DNA from 3 places in the Paenibacillus sp. D9 genome. Region 2 is predicted to be linked to each of the others. Evidence: riboswitches for the same ligand, from Rfam matches in the RefSeq annotation. Region 2 holds a riboswitch; each other region holds the start of a gene.

Region 1 (2,274 bases), 2.5 Mb from region 2:
GACTGTTGAGTAAGATTCATCAAACACCCTCCCCAATTCCAAGAAATACTACAACTCTCCTTCCGCAAAACTGCTGAATGAAGTGCAAATCAATCCATGTTAATAAACATAATTCACGCTCCGTTTCTAATTGATCCATGACGATCATCCCTTCATTGTTATATTGGGGACAGCCGCATAATTACGTAAGTTAAAGGCACCATCCTCTTCATTTTACGAGAGCCTGTCCCATTTTGATTTACTTCAGACTCCGATTCACGACAACAATCTCCAGCATTCATCTTTTTTCTCTCCACCTCCTTTGGTACGGGATAATATTCCTATTTTCCCTTAGATTACCCCTTCATTTTACCTATTATTAGTTCGAATGGGGAGGGTGATCTTTTTGTCACCCTCTGTCATGATAATTTTGTCGAAAATCCCCGAATTTTCCCAAAGCTTGTTTCAATTTCAGTCCCATTAACTCACGTAGCATAGTGCTGATCATACAGACCTCTTCGTTTCGCCTTCTCAGCAGCTTCTCGAATGGATCGGGTGTCGAATTTACGAGTGATATGCCGAACGTGCGATTTTAGGGTGTTCGAAGTAATGCCAAGTAATTCTCTGATAATTGTCTGTCGATAGCCCAAGCCTATGAGTTGCAAAATTTCTTTTTCCGTAGGTGTGAGCATGCAATGCAATTCTTTTCGCTTTATAAGCTCGATCTCACTACGGATTATCGTCGCGACATCCGCATGGAGAGAGGACTGACGTCGGTGAGCTTCTCTGATCGCAACCGGTATGTCCATATAGTTGGACTTTGTAATATAATTGACCGCTCCGGCAACAACTGCATCGACCATGACTTCCGGATCATGTATCGAAGAAAGGACAATAATCGGTAACTCTTTATTTCTGAGAATCTCCGCTACGGCGTCCAGCCCGTCTCGTTTGGGCGAATTCAAAATCATTTCCAAGATCATTACGTCTACGTCTAATTGTACACTCGCTCGAATCGCTTCCTCTTTTGTCGAAACGATGTTAGATAAATAAATATCTGGCTCGGATTCAAGCAACATAGCGAGTCGCTGTTGCCAAGCTAGGTCACCATCCGCCAGTAATACTTTGATACTCCCGTTCCTACGGATCATATCTTTTATCTCTACAGAAAAGCTTGTTTGTTTGTTCATAATCGATCACCTCTTTTATTTTCAAATGACAAAAAGACACGCCCTCTCACTGGCGTGCCTGCTTGTCATCTTGGTGTGGTTTGAGAGGGTAACCCGGCGATCATTGCACTAGTGCAGAAGACCCGTGGCTTTGCGTCCCTGTCTTTCGATCAGGTTTGCCTTTTTTCCTAGTCTATTCGACATATTGAATTAATTTATTTTACCATATTTCAATAGATGCCAAAAAGTTTGCTTGGTGTCAACCTTAGTAACGTATGTTCGAACATAGCGCAACCCACTTCTTCTTTCGGGGGTCTCGCCAACATTTTAACGAAAATATACGCTAAGCAAAGGCGAAGGCGCTGCCAACTTACCGGCAGCGCCTTATTGTTTATGCCGAACATGTTCAACTCAACTCGAGCTGCAACAGTTCGGCCCTTCACGGCTCAAGCCTTGATGGCACGTATCGCGGCAGACACCAGGTATTGTTCGACATTTGCGCCGGGAATCCAATCCTTGATGAACGTCTGGGATTCGTCTTTAGGTTCGATCTCAATTTGGGTAAACCCGCTTTGCGCAAGCATGGCTTCCAACTCCCCGATAGAGGAAGCTCCTGAAATACACCCTGAATAGATACGGTCGATATCCTGCTTGATTTCTTCCGGAAAATCGGCTGTTGCCACGACATCCGATATGGCCAGTCTGCCGCCGTCACGCAGCACACGGAACGCCTCGTCAAACACCTGCTGCTTCGATGGGGACAGATTAATGACACAGTTTGAAATAATCACGTCAACCGAGTGGTCCTGAACCGGCAGATGCTCTATCTCGCCCAACCGAAATTCCGTATTGGTAAATCCGCTTTTACTGGAATTTTCGCGGGCGCGGCTGACCATTTCCGGTGTCATATCTACACCAATGACGCGGCCGGAAGCGCCCACCTGACGGGAGGCAAGAAAGCAATCAAACCCGCCGCCGCTGCCCAGGTCCAGCACGACTTCTCCCGGTTGCAAAGCAGCAATGGCTTGCGGATTGCCACAGCCGAGGCCCAGATTCGCCCCATCTGGAACGGCTGTTAATTCTTCTGACGAGTAGCCCATTTTAGCGGAAACATCCGCGGCCGAAC
Region 2 (2,274 bases):
TTCCTCAGATTCCCCTTCATTTTACCTATTATTAGTTCGAATGGGGAGGGTGATCTTTTTGTCACCCTCTGCCATGATATTTCTGTCGAAAATCCTCGAATTTTCCCAAAGCTTGTTTCAATTTCAGTCCCATTAAATCACGTAGCATAGTGCTGATCATACAGACCTCTTCGTTTCGCCTTCTCAGCAGCTTCTCGAATGGATCGGGTGTCGAATTTACGAGTGATATGCCGAACGTGCGATTTTAGGGTGTTCGAAGTAATGCCAAGTAATTCTCTGATAATTGCCTGTCGATAGCCCAAGCCTATGAGCTGCAAAATTTCTTTTTCCGTAGGTGTGAGCATGCAATGCAATTCTTTTCGCTTTATAAGCTCGATCTCACTACGGATTATCGTCGCGACATCCGCATGGAGAGAGGACTGACGTCGGTGAGCTTCTCTGATCGCAACCGGTATGTCCATATAGTTGGACTTTGTAATATAATTGACCGCTCCGGCAACAACTGCATCGACCATGACTTCCGGATCATGTATCGAAGAAAGGACAATAATCGGTAACTCTTTATTTCTGAGAATCTCCGCTACGGCGTCCAGCCCGTCTCGTTTGGGCGAATTCAAAATCATTTCCAAGATCATTACGTCTACGTCTAATTGTACACTCGCTCGAATCGCTTCCTCTTTTGTCGAAACGATGTTAGATAAATAAATATCTGGCTCGGATTCAAGCAACATAGCGAGTCGCTGTTGCCAAGCTAGGTCACCATCCGCCAGTAATACTTTGATACTCCCGTTCCTACGGATCATATCTTTTATCTCTACAGAAAAGCTTGTTTGTTTGTTCATAATCGATCACCTCTTTTTATTTTCAAATGACAAAAAGACACGCCCCCTCACTGGCGTGCCTACTTGTCATCTTGGTGTGGTTTGAGAGGGTAACCCGGCGATCATTGCACTAGTGCAGAAGACCCGTGGCTTTGCGTCCCTGTCTTTCGATCAGGTTTGCCTTTTTTCCTAGTCTATTCGACATATTTGTATTGATTTATTTTACCATATTTCAATAGATGCCAAAAAGTTTGCTTGGTGTCACACCTTAGTAACGTATGTTTGAACATACCGCAACCCTCTTCTTCTCTGGGGGTCTCGCCAACATTTTAACCAAAATATACGCAAAGCCTTCGGACGTGACCGGCTTAGCGTTTTTCCTTACCGCCACTGTATGAAACCAAACATATTGATGAGCAGCTAGCGTTAGCATTGTTTCCATTAAACGGGATGCGAAATAAAACAGTGTATAGCAACAAATACACGCAAAGGCGAAGGCGCGATCAATCCTGCTTAAAAAGCAGTATGTTCGTTCATTTTCCAAAAAATGAAATCGGAACTTCAGTGTCGCTATCGCTGTATCCAAGCCTCCGTGCATATCTTTTTTTGAAAAAGGAAAGCTATTGGACGAATATATAAATAATGCCTCCTGGTTTTGAAAAGGAAGGCGACTTATGGAAGGTGTTATGGTTTGGCGGAAAAACCTTGCCGCTGTGGGATTCGTTCGCGCCACTCTGTTGTACTGGATGTTGATTCAAATATTGCGAATATCACCTTTCTTGAAACGGTGATTGCTCAACAAGGCCATGTGTAATTGCGTAAATCCTGAGATAAATTGGTATGTGAATACTCATCAAGAAAGGAAACTGAATCAATATGTTCAATAAGTTATTTTCTGCTCTTGTCATCAGTGCCATTGTCCTTTTGCTCGAAATAAACATAGTCGAAGCAAGAGAAAGCTTAAATGGAAGGGACTCTACGTTATTCGAAGAAATCCAGAAGGGCGGTTATATTCTGTTTCTAAGACACGGTGAGGCAACAATCGGCCAGGACCAACCGGGACTGACTTTTCATGATTGTGCAACCCAAAGGAACTTAAGCCAAACTGGAAGAGATCAAGCTAGAATGATAGGAACCATTTTCAAAGAAAAAATGATACCCATTCAATATCCGGTGATATCGAGTCCGTATTGCCGAGCACAGCAAACAGCCGAAATCGCATTTGGAACACAAAACGTTTCGGTGAATCCCTTCCTGGCTTCCATTGTACAGTTATCGGCAGAAGGAGTTCCTGAGGAAGAGAAGCAACGAATTTTAGTCAATTTGTCGGAAATGTTAGAAATTCCGCCGGCTCGAGGCTCCAATACAGTTATTGTCGGCCATGCATTTCCTAGAGGTCTAGCTCTCGGTGAAATCCCAAGTATGGGTACCATCGTTATTAAACCAAAAGGAA
Region 3 (2,274 bases), 760 kb from region 2:
TTGCTGACAAAACTTAAACCGCCCTCCTGTTGGAAAGCGGTTTCAGAACTCTCCTTCTTGGGAGAGAGTGAATATTGATAAACGATTACGGCCCCTAGAACGACAAAAATCGCCAAAAATCCGGTTAATATCTTCATTTTTCCAGTCATGTCATAACCTCCTTTGCCATTCTATAGGCAGTTTCACCCATATGTCAACGCAATTCCCAGTAAATTGGTCCCATATAAAAAGCGAGCTTCCGGAGGAATTCCGGAGCCCGCTTGAAGGAAGAGTTAGGTCATTTTCATCCAGCTGTCGTAGTGATGAATGGCTATGCCTTCAAAAGCAGAATTGGATTTGTATCGTTGGTACACCTGATCAAGCTGCTCATACATATATTCCTTTTTCTTTGCATAAAAGGTCACGAAGCTGTAATCGGGAGCCAGCTTGCCGGTCTCGACGGCAACCGACCCTCTTACCTGATATTTCTCGAACAGCTTCATTTGCGCTGCCGATACCGACAGGATGCTTTCGTCTCCGGCGGCCTTGTCACGGTAAGCCATGATCGTGATGAATTTCACTTGCTTGCAGAGCCACTCGGCAAGAAACCCGGCTCCATACTTATTGTCATATTTGACGCCATGGAACCAAAAGGGAATATCGATTCCGAGCTCCAGCTGATTTCGATCGGCCCACTCCTGAAACGACCGCATCATGGTCTGATAGTTCTCGATGTACCGATTGGCGTTCTGCTCGTACCCTTCGGATTCATAAGGCTCGACATCGAGATGGATTCCGCCGAACCTCTCCTTGTCGGAGGCTGACTGCTGATAGCCTTGAAGCCAAGTCAGAAATGTCTGTTGAAGGGCGGATCCTCCGGCCTCGACCCACTCGGGAGCTCCGTCCAGAGCGTGAACGCGAATCCCGCGCTGGGAGGCTTTTCGGATGAAATCCTTGTAGCAGCCGGGCTCAATGGCGGGATTGATCTGCAGATGCAGCAGACTCACTCCATTGGCAGCCAAGTCCTCGATGATAACATCCGTCTGAGAGACGATTTTTGAAGTATCCCACAGCCAAGTGGATAGGGTCGGAGCTTTCGTGAAAGCATGGCTCGCTTTGGCATCTGCGACTCCGGAACAAGCGAGAAGAAGCAAGGAAAGAATGCAGATCAATGAAGTTAATTTCATCACGGTATCCCCCGCCTGCAACGGCTTCAGCGGCCCGGAAATAAAAAACAGTCCGGGAAAGCAACCCGAACTGTGTAGGATACACATAAAAAATAAGAAGAAGGGAACCTTCTTATTTCTTTCTTCGTTCGGCAACTGGCTGCCATAGGCTCTCGCCCTTAGGCCCTCTAGTTTTGCGTCCCTGCCTTTCCGACAGGTTTGCCATTATCGTGAAGCACATCAGTAATAATGAAATCATAATCCATGAACCGCTAAAAGTCCAACCTTATCCATTCAGAGCCCTTCCCAGCAGACACGGCTAAAAACGCTCTACGAAGCTTCCTGGGCTTCCTGGTATGCGGCCGGAGCAGCTTCGCGCTGGCGCCGCGACATCATGATGTTGAGGATGATCGCGGTCAGCGATCCCGTGACGATGCCGCTCTGCAGCAGCATGGACGCTTCCGACGGAAGCTGGCCGAACATCGCCGGCACGGTGGCGGAACCGAGGCCGACGGCGAGGCTGCATGCCACGATCATCAGATTGCCTTCCTTGCGCAGGTCGACTTCCGAGAGAATGCCCATGCCGGAAGCGGCGACGGAGCCGAACATGACGATCATGGCGCCGCCCAGCACGGCGCTGGGCACGACGGTCGTCAGCGCCGCGAGCTTCGGCAGCAGGCCGAGCAGCACCATGATGGCGCCGGCAGCGACGATGACGCTCCGCTTCTTGACCTTCGTCAGCGCAATGAGCCCGACATTTTGGGAGAAGGCCGTATAAGGGAAGGCGTTGAAGATGCCTCCCAGCATGATCGCAGCTCCCTCCGAGCGGAGGCCGTTCACGATCTGCTTCTCGTCGACCTGCTGGTCGGTCGTCTTGCCGACAGCGAGGTATACGCCGGTCGATTCCACCATGCTGACGATATTGACGAGGATCATCGTCACGACGGCGACGAGGCTCACATGCGGAGCGCCGAAGTAGAACGGCTGCGCGATGCTGAACCACGAAGCGTCCCAGACGCCGGAGAAGCTGACCATGCCCATCGCATACGCGGCTGCTGTGCCTGAGGCAAGGCCCACGAGCACCGCGATCGCTCGCATGAAGCCTTTGGCGAAGCGGCTGACGACCAGA

What was found. Region 2 has a riboswitch for cyclic di-GMP ahead of VE23_RS12580 (response regulator). Riboswitches for the same ligand answer to the same signal wherever they lie in the genome.
Region 1: it holds a riboswitch for cyclic di-GMP, as region 2 does, so the genes downstream of both, VE23_RS01345 (response regulator) here and VE23_RS12580 (response regulator) in region 2, are expected to answer to the same signal.
Region 3: it holds a riboswitch for cyclic di-GMP, as region 2 does, so the genes downstream of both, VE23_RS15800 (amidase) here and VE23_RS12580 (response regulator) in region 2, are expected to answer to the same signal.

The regions. Positions count from the first base shown of each region.
Region 1 is NZ_JZEJ01000001.1:284,612-286,885, reverse strand. Features, by position in the region: gene VE23_RS01350 (hypothetical protein) at 1-20, opposite strand, end outside; gene VE23_RS01345 (response regulator) at 465-1,169, opposite strand; cyclic di-GMP riboswitch class I at 1,254-1,339, opposite strand; gene VE23_RS01340 (arsenite methyltransferase) at 1,595-2,274, opposite strand, start outside.
Region 2 is NZ_JZEJ01000001.1:2,758,891-2,761,164, forward strand. Features, by position in the region: gene VE23_RS12580 (response regulator) at 138-842, opposite strand; cyclic di-GMP riboswitch class I at 928-1,013, opposite strand; gene VE23_RS12585 (histidine phosphatase family protein) at 1,698-2,274, shown strand, end outside.
Region 3 is NZ_JZEJ01000001.1:3,523,827-3,526,100, forward strand. Features, by position in the region: gene VE23_RS15795 (family 2 glycosyl transferase) at 1-149, opposite strand, end outside; gene VE23_RS15800 (amidase) at 273-1,169, opposite strand; cyclic di-GMP riboswitch class I at 1,294-1,379, opposite strand; gene VE23_RS15805 (nucleobase:cation symporter-2 family protein) at 1,476-2,274, opposite strand, start outside.